DNA from 3 places in the Burkholderia sp. Ac-20353 genome. Region 2 is predicted to be linked to each of the others. Evidence: predicted binding sites of a transcription regulator. Region 2 holds the regulator's gene; each other region holds the start of a gene.
What was found. The regulator LexA, encoded in region 2, represses DNA repair genes until DNA is damaged. The targets are predictions, from matches to a motif close to ACTGTATNNNNATACAGT.
Positions count from the first base shown of each region.

Region 1: the regulator LexA is predicted to act here: its motif matches at 2,463-2,480, upstream of G3N94_RS04815 (DUF2471 family protein).
Region 3: the regulator LexA is predicted to act here: its motif matches at 2,052-2,069, upstream of imuA (translesion DNA synthesis-associated protein ImuA).

Region 1 is NZ_JAAGPL010000010.1:89,192-93,660, forward strand. Features, by position in the region: gene G3N94_RS04810 (NADPH-dependent 2,4-dienoyl-CoA reductase) at 1-1,898, shown strand, start outside; gene G3N94_RS04815 (DUF2471 family protein) at 1,998-2,402, opposite strand; gene G3N94_RS04820 (LysR family transcriptional regulator) at 2,535-3,428, opposite strand; gene G3N94_RS04825 (NAD(P)H-dependent oxidoreductase) at 3,516-4,304, shown strand; gene catC (muconolactone Delta-isomerase) at 4,361-4,469, opposite strand, start outside.
Region 2 is NZ_JAAGPL010000044.1:9,361-13,829, forward strand. Features, by position in the region: gene G3N94_RS15430 (sulfate ABC transporter substrate-binding protein) at 31-1,068, opposite strand; gene lexA (transcriptional repressor LexA) at 1,346-1,993, shown strand; gene G3N94_RS15440 (hypothetical protein) at 2,020-2,352, shown strand; gene G3N94_RS15445 (DUF2939 domain-containing protein) at 2,382-3,062, shown strand; gene G3N94_RS15450 (universal stress protein) at 3,167-3,661, opposite strand; gene nodI (nodulation factor ABC transporter ATP-binding protein NodI) at 3,999-4,469, shown strand, end outside.
Region 3 is NZ_JAAGPL010000003.1:49,792-54,260, forward strand. Features, by position in the region: gene G3N94_RS01090 (DNA polymerase Y family protein) at 1-1,397, opposite strand, end outside; gene imuA (translesion DNA synthesis-associated protein ImuA) at 1,318-2,034, opposite strand; gene G3N94_RS01100 (winged helix-turn-helix domain-containing protein) at 2,373-2,684, shown strand; gene G3N94_RS01105 (hypothetical protein) at 3,224-3,472, shown strand; gene G3N94_RS01110 (SOS response-associated peptidase family protein) at 4,020-4,469, shown strand, end outside.

The DNA of each region.
Region 1 (4,469 bases), on a different contig from region 2:
TCGCCGAACGCGCGCGCGGCGGCGTCGGCCTGATGGTCACCGGCGGCTTCGCGCCGAACGTGGCCGGCTGGACCAAGCCGTTCGGCGGCACACTGATGACGTCGGCCGGCGCGCGGCGGCACCGCGTGATCACCGACGCCGTGCACGCGGAGGACGGCAAGATCGCGTTGCAGATCCTGCATACGGGCCGCTACGGTTACCACCCGTTCGCGGTCGCACCGTCGAAGATCAAGTCGCCGATCTCGCCGTTCACGCCACACGAGCTGAGCGCGCGCGGCGTCGAGCGGCAGATTCGCGCGTTCGTGCGCTGCGCGCAGCTCGCGCGCGAGGCGGGCTATGACGGCGTCGAGATCATGGGCTCCGAGGGCTATCTGATCAACCAGTTCATCTCGCTGCATACCAACAAGCGCACCGACCAATGGGGCGGCTCGTATGAAAACCGCATCCGCCTGCCGATCGAGATCATCGAGCGCACGCGCGAGGCGGTCGGCTGCGATTTCATCCTGATCTACCGGCTGTCGATGCTCGACCTGATCCCGGACGGCAGCGACTGGAACGAAACCGTGCAGCTCGCGAAGGCCGTCGAGCGCGCGGGCGCGACGATCATCAACACGGGGATCGGCTGGCACGAGGCGCGCGTACCGACGATCGCGACGTCGGTGCCGCGCGGCGCGTTCGCGTGGGTGACGAAGAAGATGAAGGGCGAGGTCGGCATTCCGCTCGTGACGACCAACCGGATCAACCGGCCTGAAGTCGCCGAGCAGATTCTCGCGGACGGCTGCGCGGACATGGTGTCGATGGCGCGTCCGCTGCTCGCCGATGCCGAATTCGTGATCAAGGCCGCGCAGGGCCGCGCGGACGAGATCAATACCTGCATCGGCTGCAACCAGGCGTGCCTGGATCACGCGTTCAAGAACCGGATCGCGTCGTGCCTGCTGAACCCGCGCGCGTGCCACGAGACGGAGCTGAAGTACGCGCCGGCGCAGCAACCGAAGCGCATCGCGGTGGTCGGTGCGGGGCCAGCCGGGCTCGCGTGCTCGACCGTGCTCGCGCAGCGCGGCCATCACGTCGACCTGTTCGACGGGGCATCCGAGATCGGCGGCCAGTTCAACATGGCGAAGCAGATTCCCGGCAAGGAGGAATTCCACGAAGCGCTGCGCTATTTCGGCCGCCAGGTCGAACTGACCGGCGTGAAGCTCCACCTGAACCGGCGCGTCGACGCGAGCGACCTGATCGCGGGCGGCTACGACGAGATCGTGCTCGCGACCGGCGTGTCGCCGCGCGACCCGAAGATTCCCGGTCAGGACGGGCCGAATGTGCTCAGCTATATCGACGTGCTCGCGGGCAAGCGGCCGGTTGGCAAGCGGGTCGCGGTGGTCGGCGCAGGCGGGATCGGCTTCGACGTCGCGGAATTCCTCGTGCAGGACGGTGTGTCGCCGGCGCTCGATCTCGACGAATGGAAGGCGGAATGGGGCGTGACCGATCCGGCCGCGACGCGCGGCGGCGTGACGCGCGCGCAGGCGACGCCGCCGGCGCGCGAGGTGACGCTGCTGCAGCGCAAGGCCGCGCCGCTCGGCAAGGGGCTCGGCAAGACGACCGGCTGGATTCACCGCGCGACGCTGAAGATGAAGCAGGTGAAGATGATCGGCGGCGCGAACTACGAACGGATCGATGCGCGCGGGCTGTACGTATCGTACGGAGAGAAGCGCACCGACCCGGAGCTGATCGAGGTCGACACGATCGTGCTGTGCGCGGGCCAGGAACCGCAGCGCGCATTGGTCGAGCCGCTGCAGGCGGCGGGGCGGCCCGTGCACCTGATCGGCGGCGCGGAGCTGGCCTCCGAACTCGATGCGAAGCGCGCGATCGACCAGGGTGCGCGGCTGGCGGCGCGGCTGTAATGCGTGCGCCGCTCGCATTGGCATCGCCGCGTCGCGCGGCAGTCGCCTACGCGCGACGCAGCGATGCCATCGCGACCGGCGCTGATCATCCAGTTTCGCTCAGGCGGCTTCGGCTTGCTCCGCCGCTTCCGCGTCGAGCATCGCCTTCACGATCAGATAGACGGCCGGCAGGTCGTCGTCGTCGCGGCGCCAGTCGACCGCCTCTTCGACGTCCGCAGCCAGCAGACGGCTGTCGCGTAGCCGGATGAACGCGTCGATCACCGTCGGATCGTTCCGGTTAAGAAATCCCGTATTGGAGAACGCCAGTTCCTCGACGTCGAGCAGCGCTTGCCAGCTCATCGTGCGCACTGCGGCCGGGTGCGTGCGTCGGCGCAGGCCGAGCGCCCGCTGGGCGGGGGCGCCGACGACGCGCTGCAAGTCGACGACCGCCCGCTGCGCGGCGCGCTCGAAGTGGACGGGATTGAAGCCGGGTTGCTCGGGATCGAAAGCGGATGACTGGAACATGGTCGCCTCACAAGGTCCGTCCGTCGAAGGTGACGGAAATCGGGTCATATGGTCAAAAGCACTGTAAATATATACAGTGATTCGGATGGTTTCAAGTCCCGGATGAAGAGAATGTTTGGGTGAGCGGCTGGTTCACACCGATGCGGCGATGGTTTCCCGCAGCCACCGGTGGGCCGGATCGCGGTGCGAGCGCTCGTGCCAAAGCATCGACATCTCGTAGCCGGGCACCTCGACGGGCGCGTCGACGATCCGCAGCGCGGGCGCGTCACGCACGAGGCGCTCGGGCAGCATCGCGACGAGGTCGGTGTTCGCGATGGCCGACATCACGAACAGGAAATGCGGCACCGACAGCACGACGCGGCGCGCGGCGCCGCATTTCGCGAGCGCTTCATCGGTCGCGCCGGCAAAACCGCCGCCGTCGGGCGACACGATCACGTGCTCGAGCGCGCCGAATTGCGCGAGGGTAGGCCGGCGCCTGAGCTTTGGATGCCCGGCGCGGCCGACGAGCACATAGCGTTCGACGAACAGCGGCAGACGCCGCATGCCCGCCGGCGAACCTTCGGTCGTGTGAAACGCGAGGTCGATCTCGCTGTGTTCCGCCTGTTTCTCGATGCGAGGCGGCGCGAGTTCGACGACCGCGAGCCGCGTGCCGGGCGCAGCGGACCGCAGTGTGCGCAGCGCCGGCAGCACGATCGTCGATTCGCCGTAGTCGGTGGCAGCGACGCTCCAGGTGTTCGTCGCGATCGCGGGATCGAACGGCGTCGCAGGCAGCACCGCGCGCTCGACCGCTTCGAGCGCTTCCCGCAGCGGCTCGCGCAGCGCTTCGGCGCGCGCGGTCGGCCGCATCCCGCGCGGGCCGGGCAGCAGCAGCGGATCCCCGAACACGTCGCGCAGCTTCTGCAACTGCACGCTGACAGACGGCTGCGACACGTTCAGTTTCTCGGCGGCGCGCGTGACGTTGTGCTCGGACAGCAGTACGTCGAGCGTGACGAGCAGGTTCAGGTCCAGACGTCGGAGATTAGTCATGGCTATAGCTGGAATATCAGAGATTCATTTCCAATATACCTGTCGATTCGGCATCCTGCTGACATTCAAGCAACGGAGTGCCCGATCATGAATGTTCTTGTCGTCTACGCCCATCCCGAGCCGCGCTCGCTGAACGGCGCGCTGCGGGATTTCGCCGTGCAACGTCTCGAAGCAGCCGGCCATTCGGTGCAGGTGTCGGACCTGTACGCGATGAACTGGAAAGCGACGCTCGACGCGGACGACGTGACGGATCGTCACGAGGAAGCGCGTTTCGATCCGTCGCTCGACTCGAAGCGCGCGTTCGAGCAAGGTACGCAACGCGACGACATCGCGCGCGAACAGGCGAAGCTGAAGTGGGCCGATGCGGTGATCCTGCAGTTTCCGATGTGGTGGTTCTCGATGCCGGCGATCATGAAGGGCTGGGTCGAGCGCGTGTATGCGTACGGCTTTGCGTACGGGGTCGGCGAGCACTCGGACGCGCACTGGGGCAACCGGTATGGCGAAGGGTCGCTCGCGGGCAAGCGCGCGATGGTGCTCGTCACGACGGGCGGCTGGGAATCGCACTACAGCCCGCGCGGCATCAACGGCGCGATCGACGACGTGCTGTTCCCGATCCAGCACGGGATTCTGTTTTACCCGGGCTTCGACGTGCTGCCGCCGTTCGTGATCTACCGGTCCGGAAAAATGGATGATGCGCGGTTCGCGCAGACGCGCGATGCGCTCGGCGAGCGCCTGGACAGTCTGTGGGAGACGCCGCCGATTCCGTTCCGGCGGCAGAATTTCGGCGATTACGAGATTCCGGCGCTGACGTTGAAGGCGGAGATCGTGCCGGAGAAGGTGGGGTTCGCGGCGCATGTGGAGACAGCGGGGCGCTGAAACCCGCGTCGCGAACGCTCGCGGCCGTCCGACGACTGCCGCGTTGCACCGCTCGCTTACCGATCGTCTTCCCGAATCGACGAAGGATGCCGGCACAGCGCCCGCACCTCGACATCCATATACGGAAACAGCGGCAACTGGCTCAACAGGTCATGCAGCTGCTGC
Region 2 (4,469 bases):
GCTGTCGTTATGTCTGCTGTCGTCAGGTGGTTACTGCGGTTTGTAGATCGAGTCGAACACGCCGCCGTCCGCGAAATGCGTCTTCTGCGCATTCGTCCAGCCGCCGAACGTGTCGTCGACCGTGTACAGCTTCAGTTTCGGGAACTGCTTCGTCAGCTCCGCCGGCACGTTCTTCGAACGCGGCCGGTAGTAGTTGCGCGCGGCGATCTCCTGGCCCTGCGGGCTGTACAGGAAATTCAGGTACGCGTCGGCGAGCTTGCGCGTGCCCTTCTTGTCGACCACCTTGTCGACCACCGCGACCGGCGGCTCCGCGAGGATGCTCACCGACGGCACGACGATCTCGAACTTGTCGGGGCCGAATTCCTTCAACGACAGGAACGCCTCGTTCTCCCACGCGATCAGCACGTCGCCGATGCCGCGTTGCACGAAGCTCGTCGTCGCGCCGCGCGCGCCGGAATCGAGCACGCCCGCATTCCTGTAGAGCTTCGTGATGAAGTCCTTCGCGCTCTGCTCGTTGCCGCCCGGCTTGTGCACCGCGTACGCCCATGCGGCCAGGTAGTTCCAGCGCGCGCCGCCCGATGTCTTCGGGTTCGGCGTGACGATCGACACGCCCGTCTTCGTCAGGTCGTCCCAGTCCTTGATGCCTTTCGGGTTGCCCTTGCGCACCAGGAACACGATCGTCGACGCGTACGGCGACGCGTTGTCCGGCAGGCGCTTCTGCCAGTCCTTGTTGACGAGCCCCTTGTTCGCGAGCGCGTCGATGTCGTACGCGAGCGCGAGCGTGACGACGTCCGCCTGCAGCCCGTCGAGCACCGAGCGCGCCTGCGCGCCCGATCCGCCATGCGACTGCTTGAAGTTGACGGTCTCGCCCGTCTTCGCCTTCCACTCCTTGCCGAACGCCTGGTTGAAATCCTGGTACAGCTCGCGTGTCGGGTCGTACGACACATTCAGGAACGTCGTATCGGCGTGGGCGTGCGCCGCGACGCCGAGCACTGCGGCCGCGCCCAGCGCGAATGTCGTGATCAAGCGGCGTACCCCGCTCACCAGCCCCGTGTTGCGCTTCACCATCCGTGCTTCTCCCGTGTTGTCCGTCATGTTGTCGGTCTTGCGATCTGCGGGCCAGTCTAGCGAACGGCTTACATTATTAAAAATAATCGTTCCTCATTTTTTAATATTGAAAAGTGCTAACGCAGACGGAATCGACGGTTGCAGCGAACGAACCGGCGTCCGGACGTCGCGCGATCGCGCCGGAATCGACGTGATTGCGACGAACCTCACGTAACACTTGAAATTCGCGAAGTACTGTATAAAAATACAGCTCACTGTCTATCCATACAGTTCTGCCATGACCAAACTCACCGCCCGTCAGCAGCAAGTGTTCGACTTGATCCGCCGCGCGATCGAGCGCTCCGGCTATCCGCCCACCCGTGCCGAGATCGCGGCCGAGCTGGGCTTCAGCTCGCCGAATGCGGCCGAAGAGCATCTCCGCGCGCTTGCGCGCAAAGGCGTGATCGAGCTGGCGGCCGGCGCGTCGCGCGGCATCCGCCTGCTCGGCGGCGACGACGCGCCGCACCAGTTCACGCTGCCGCATGCGGGCCTGATGCAGTTGTCGCTGCCGCTCGTCGGCCGGGTCGCGGCAGGCAGCCCGATCCTCGCGCAGGAGCACATCTCGCAGCATTTCGCGTGCGATCCCGCGCTGTTCTCCAGCAAGCCCGATTACCTGCTGAAGGTCCGCGGGCTGTCGATGCGCGACGCGGGCATCCTCGACGGCGACCTCCTCGCGGTGCAGAAGCGCACGGAAGCGAAGGACGGCCAGATCATCGTCGCCCGCCTCGGCGACGACGTCACGGTCAAGCGCCTGAAGCGCCGCCCCGGCGGCCTCGAGCTGATCGCGGAGAACCCTGATTACGAAAACATCTTCGTCAAGGCCGGCAGCGCGGAATTCGCGCTGGAAGGCATCGCCGTCGGGCTGATCCGCTCGGGCGAATTCTGACAATCCGTCTCGCTCAGGAGAACACCATGGAACGCCTTGCCCGCCTGCTGCCTTTCCGTCAATTCGGCCGTCTGCGTCACCTGCGCGGCCGCACGCCATGCGCGCCGCTGTCCGCGGCGCCCGTCGGTCCAGAAGTCGCAGCCGAACAGCAGGCGTCGCTGCTGCCGTCGGCACTGCCCGCGTTCGCGCGGGTGTCGCTGAACGCCGGCCTGAATCACGCCGAACCCGCGCGTCGTGCGCCGGTGCGCGTCTATCACGGCCGGTCGCGGCTGATCATGGTCGGCACGATCGATGCGGTCTGTCGGATGATCGATCGCTGCATTGCGGAGGAACATTCGGCCGCGCACGGTGGTCTCTGATTGCGGATCATTCCCGCACCGGAGGCACCGTGAATCACGCAGCGGGCCGCTCGAAGCGGCTCAAGCCCCTGTTGATCGTCGCGCTGGTGGCCGCCGTGCTGGCGGCGATCGGCTACGGATATGCGTCACCGTACGTCGCGCTCGGTCGCCTGAAAGCGGCGATCGACGCACGCGACGCGCAAGCGGTCAGCGAATATGTCGATTTTCCGGCGCTGCGCATCAGTCTCAAACAGCAGGTCACCGACGAGTTGATGCGCCGGATCGACGCAAAGCGGCACGACAACAATCCGTTCGCGGTAATCGGGGCGTTGATCGGCTCTGCGTTGATCGGGCCGCTGGTTGACGCGTATGCGACGCCCGAAGGCGTCGCTGCGCTGATGAGCGGCATTCCGCCTCGCGGCAATCCCGGCGAGCGTCCGCCTGAATGGACAGCACGACCGTCGGGCAGCGCCTCCGGCACGCAGGCTGCCAGTGCTTCCAGTGCTGCAACTCCGCCTGCTGGCAGCGCGCCGGCCGCCCCATCATCTGCGGCGACCGACCACGCGCAAGCAAATCCGCCAGAGCGACGGCCAACGAGTGCCGGATATCGGAATATCGACGAGTTTGTCGTGACTTACCAGCGTAACGTCGACGGCGCGCGCTACGCGGCGATCTTCCACAGAGAAGGCCTGTTTTCGTGGAAGCTGGCCGCGATCGATCTGCACGGCTGAGCCGGCAGCAAGCCGCTGCCGGCCGCATCCGGCGCGCGGCGTGAAGCCGGCGCCGGTCAGACGGTCAGACGGTCAGACGGTCAGACGGTCAGACGGTCAGACGGTCATTTGGTCGCCGCGGCAGCCTCGCGTTCGCGGGCGATTTCGGCCTTCTGTTCCTCGGCCGACGAGCAGGCCACGAGGATGCTGCAATTCACGCGATCGAGCAGTTGCGTATTGCCCGACCCCATCCACCATCTCGACAGCCCGCTGCGGCAGCGGTGGCCGACCACGATCAGGTCGACTTTCAGCTCCGACGCGAGATTCGCGATCTCGTCGATCGGGTAGCCGAACGCGAAATGGCCTTCGGCCTGCAAGCCCCGTTCGCGCAGCCAGTCGACGCCTTCCTGCAGGATTTCGCGCGCGGTTTCCTCGAAGCGGCCGCACGCGACATCGGTCAGCAAGCCCGCGCTTTGCGCAATGCTCGAACGCATGTCGACGACCGACAGCAGATGCGTCTCGGCCTTCAGGTCCAGCGCGAGATTGGCACCGCAACGCAACGCCTTGCGTCCCTCGAGCGTGCCGTCGTAGCACAGCAGAATCTTGTTGTAGCTAGCCATGAAACCTCCCTATCGCGACATCGAACCCTACGCAATCATCATGGTGCGCCGCAATTCAGGACGCAAGGGATGGAAAACGCTGATTTGCCCCATGCGGCCTGTTCGCGATGATGCAGTGCATGATCCACCGCACACCGCCCGCACATCGTGCATGCGCGCCCTGAAGAGACGCAGCCGATGCACTAGAATGGCCCGTCGGTATCGCACATTCGCATTGCGCGTGCGCATCGCGAAATCTCGCCGGCCGAACCGCGGGCCAGACCGTTCATGCACCGGTTTTCGCGGACGCGCCCACCGGACACAATTGCACGCTACACCTCCAACGACAATCCCGCTCATGGCCGTCGCACCGATCGATTTTCAGAACGTCGAAAAGCGCTATGGCGACAAGCTCGTCGTCAATGGTCTCTCCTTTCGCGTGCATGCCGGAGAGTGCTACGGCCTGCTCGGACCGAACGGCGCCGGCAAAACGACGACGCTGAAAATGCTGCTTGGCATTGCGTACCCCGATGCCGGCGCAATCTCGCTATGCGGCGAGCCGGTTCCGTCACGCGCGCGTCATGCACGGCAGCGCGTCGGCGTCGTCCCGCAGTTCGACAATCTCGACCCGGATTTCACGGTTCGCGAGAATCTGCTGGTGTTCAGCCGCTATTTCGGCCTGTCCGCGCACGAGGCGCGTGCACTCGTGCCGTCACTGCTCGAATTCGCGAAGCTCGAGAACAAGGCGGACGCGAAGGTCAGCGAGCTGTCGGGCGGCATGAAGCGGCGCCTGACGCTCGCCCGCGCGCTCGTCAACGATCCGGATGTG
Region 3 (4,469 bases), on a different contig from region 2:
ATGCCGTTGTCGTCTTCCGCGACAAAGTAGTCGCGCGTGACGGTTTGGCCGTCCTGCCAGCCGCCCTCGATGCGCTCGCCCGGCGACACCATGCGCAGCGGTGTGCCGTAGAACGGACGATGCTGACGGGTGAGCAGTGGGACAGGCTTCTCGAGCAGCCACGCCGGGCGTGGCAGATCCGCCGGCAGCGGAGTGGCCTTTGGCGCGTCGCGCAGCGGTACCCATCGGGCAGCCGCTTCTGGACGGTAGTCGGCTATGGGAGCCGGGACGAGCACGTTTTCCGCGCCGAGACGCGCGGTCAGCAGCTCGAGCAACCGCGCTTGATCCTGCGGCGTGCCGCCTGGCTCCGGAAACAGTGAGTCGCTCGGCGCGGCCGCCTCTTGCACGCGGCGTGCGATGAGGCGCACGGCGATCACGGGCGCGACGAGCCCGACGTGCGCGAGTCGCTCCTTGACGAGCCGCGTCAGGTGTTCCTCGAAGCGGGTTGGGGCACCCAGCGCGATTTCGATATCGGTCGGCGCGATCGCGTCTCGGCCGCGCTCGTGCTCGAGCAGCAGCGCGAACGCCGCGACGTCCAGTTGCTTCGCGGTGAGCCAACCGGTCATCTGCAGGATGAGCCGCCGCGCGACGAAGAGCAGCGCCTCGGCGTGTTCGACCCGGTCCATCAATTCGACACGCGCGTCGAAGGTCGGCGGCATCTCGAGCCATTCGTAGGCGGCCGGCGCGGTGCCGGTAACCTGGTCGAGCCAGTCGAGCAGCGGCACACCGCAACGCTTTTTCAGGCCGGCGCGCGGCAGGCGCTGCAGATCCGCAAGGGTTTCACAGCCGAGTTCATCGAACCACATTGCATGCCGACGTGCGTCGGGTGCGACCGCAAGTGGCACGCGCGCGAGCGCGCGGCGCAGCGAGCAGGCAGACAGCGCAAGACCACCGCGGAGGCCTCGGGCGACCACCCACGCGGCCGGGCCCGTCGACGCGACGGATATAGCCGCGAAGACGCCGAACGACGCGACGACATCGCGCACGCGCTGGCGCAGCGCGCGGATGCCGTGGAACAGCCGCAGCGAGGCTGTCACGTCGAGCAGCACAACGGCCTCGTCAGCGTCAACGACGCTGGGGGTGAACTGCAGAAGCGCGTACGCGACGCCGAGCGTGAGCTCGCGTTCGCGCGCGACATCGCGCTCGCGGATTTGCGCGTCCGGCGCGAGTGACAGCACGCCACCGCGGCGCATGCCGGCGACGACACCCAGCGCATGCGCCGCGCGATCAAGCGCCACGACACGGCCGCTCTCGAGCACGACGAGACCACGCGCATCGTCAGGCGATGGCGCCGGCGATCGTGGCCGGAACGCTTCGAGGTTGAGGTGCGGCAGATGCACGCCGATCCAGACTTGCATGGCGGTTCAACAAAATCGGCGAGGGAGACAACGGGACGAACAGCGGCGTATCGCGTTGCGGCCCGCGACGCTTCACGAACGTGACGACGACGCCGTCACGCTTCGGAGCAAGCGCGAGCCTCAACGGCGCCGGCGACGCGTCGCGCGCGGCGGCCGCCGGTCGGAACAGGAAGAACAATGCGGATCCGCTCTGCGCGGCCAGATTGAGGCGGCGCAGGGCGTCCGCACGCACGGCCGACTGCCAGAGCAACACGGCGGCACACGTGCCGGCGCGCAACACCTGCTCGGCTGCCCACAGAGCGTCGGCCGTGCGCGGTGCCGGCAGCGTGATGAACCCAGACGGATCGACGCCCCAGTACGCGAGCGCGAGCGGCTGCAGCGCGTGCGGTGGCTGGACGAGCACAACCGGCCGACCTGCCGCGCGCACGAGTACTGGCGCCAGCAGCCGGAGTTCGCCGATACCGGGCTGCTGAGCGAGCAGCTCGACCAGCGCGCCCGCCGGCCAGCCCCCGCCCGGCAGCTCAACCGTCAGCTCCGGATGGCCCGTGTCGACGCCGCGGAAGCTCGAGCGCGCCAGTTGCGAGGCGCGCCAGAGCGATGGGTGGATTCGCTCGGGGTGGGCAAGGGCGGGTTGCATGGGCGAAATGTACGAACACTGTATAAATATACAGTTATTCTAGCCTACGCAGACCGGATAGGCGAGCGCCGCCCGGATGACAAAACGGGGCCGAATCGTATAATCGCGCCCAAACGGACCAAAACGGCGAAAGCGGCACGGAAACCGTGAGCTTTCGCGGCGAATACGGGACGCGACGGCGCTATTCTGGATCGGCCTACCGCGCGATCCAGCGCATCGAAAGTCTCATTCTTCGACGGTCTCCCAATCGCCGTCGCTTTCTTCCCCAATCCCTTTCCACCCCCTGCATGCGGGCCTTGCTTCCGCATGGAGGCGGCACGCGCAGCACTGGAGTACCTATGCCATCCGCTTTCTTCGCTACCTCGCCAGGCCACTCGCGGGCTGCGACCGTGAGTCCGAGCCAATGGCGCCCGGACTTCGCCCGAATCCGCGGACACGTCGCGAACGCGATCGCCGACCAGATCGAGGATGCCATTCGTTCTGGCGTTTTCAAGCCTGGCGACAAGCTGCCGACCCAACAAGCAATTGCCGACTCGCTCGGCTTCCATTTGAACACCATCTACGCCGCGTTCAAGGAACTCACTCGGCGAGGATTGACCCACGGTTTCGCCCGTCGCGGCACATTCGTGCTCGACATCGAGACGGCCTGACGCTATCGATCGCCGGCCTGCTGCATGCAGGCCGAGATCCCACTCAACCCTTGCGGGCACGCCCGCAAGGGCCTGCTCGCATATTCGAGCCGGTCAAGGATGGCGAACAGACCATGTTGCGGGTCAGAGAGACTGCGCCGGCATACTGAGCCGACGCCGATAAGCGTCGGTGGTGCCACCCACCGCTCCCACACCTCCAGCGTCAGTTCCAGGCTCCGTTGGTATGTCGAGGCGGACCATGCCTGTATGACAGGGGTGGGGATCCGAATCAGGTTCTGCGGTGTCTGGGCTTCACGGGAGCGCACGAGCGCGTTTTGCCATGCGTAGTAGACGCGCAGCGTACCTTCGCACCGGTCGGCGGAAATGACCCGTTGGTTGAAGGCTGCACTATCGCGCACGCGCCCGTCAGAAGGCGACCAATACCGTCTATCTCTTGCCGTGTGAAAAGCACGGCAACGCGTCTGTCATCGCCGCGCAAGCGGCTTATTTCAACCACTGGGCGACCCGATCGGGCCGCCCATATTTATTCTGGAACCCTTATGGAATCCCAACACGACACCACTTCCGGCACGGTGCAGGTTCGACGCCGCATCGACTTGGATTTCTGGTCGGACCTCGACCCCGAGGTCGCGGACCTTGACGCGGAATCGCACGTTGGCCAAGCCGTATTCGGCCTTCTCGTCCATCTGCAGAGCGTCGCCAACACGCAAGCGGTACTCGAGTCTGAGCTTGTCGATCTGCTCAAGCAAATTGGAATACGCCAATCCAGTATCTGGCTGTTTGGTTGATGGGCGCGTTCGTTCGATCACCCCCCAAGCACGCCGGGAAACCCAACGGGAAGGGAGTTCCGGCTTTGATGAGGATCACAGATGAGACGCAAAAGAAAGAAACCCCTAGCCCAGCTTCGGCCACCTGGCATCCGCGTGGACGAGGTCGGGAAGGTCATCGGCCACGCAAAGGCCACCCTTCGCAGTCTCTGCCACTTCGACGACGATTCCGTAATTGACCTTGTACTGGAGTGCGCCAGCACCCTGTCGATCACGCTCTCTGAGACCGAAGAAGAGTGGGTCGTGTTCAGACTGCTTGGCCGGCCTCGGATTATCGATTCCGACTACGTCCAACCATGGTGGTGACCGCTGTTACCCCACCCAGCTGGCAACCCACATCAATGACTTGAAATCACGCCCACAGCGCACCCCTTCACGGGGTCGCCGTGGGCTTTTTCATTTCGGCGCGTGTGGTTCCCGACAACGAAGGCGGTCCCGCAGCATCCGCCTTACCTTCGGCAGTTATGCAGTATGATTTTCGACGTCGCCCGTACGAAAGGAGCAGGACGTGTGCACCAACTACGTCGCAACGCAGCGAAGCCGATATGCGAAGCACTTCGGTATCGAGCCGCCCGCCGGCGACTGGCCCGAAGAGATCTACCGTGACTACGTTGCCCCATTCATCCGTCGCGGCTCGGACGGCGGCCGCGAGTCGCTACTTGGCACCTTTGGGATGGTGCCGCGCCAACGCATTCCGGATCATGTACGCGATTACGACACTATGAACGCGCGTGCCGAGACGGTCGGCAAGCTGCGCAGTTTCGCGAAGCCGTGGGCTGCCTGCCAACTCGGTCTCGTGACAGCCCAAGCCGTTTTCGAACCGCGCTATCCCGCGCTCCCGGATCTCGACGTACCGAACCGCGACGAGGTCATCAAGGTGGTCTTGAAGCAAAAGTCGGAGCGGTGGGGCGTCAGTGTTGCATCTGGCGATCCATTCGCCGTTGCGGGCGTGTGGCTC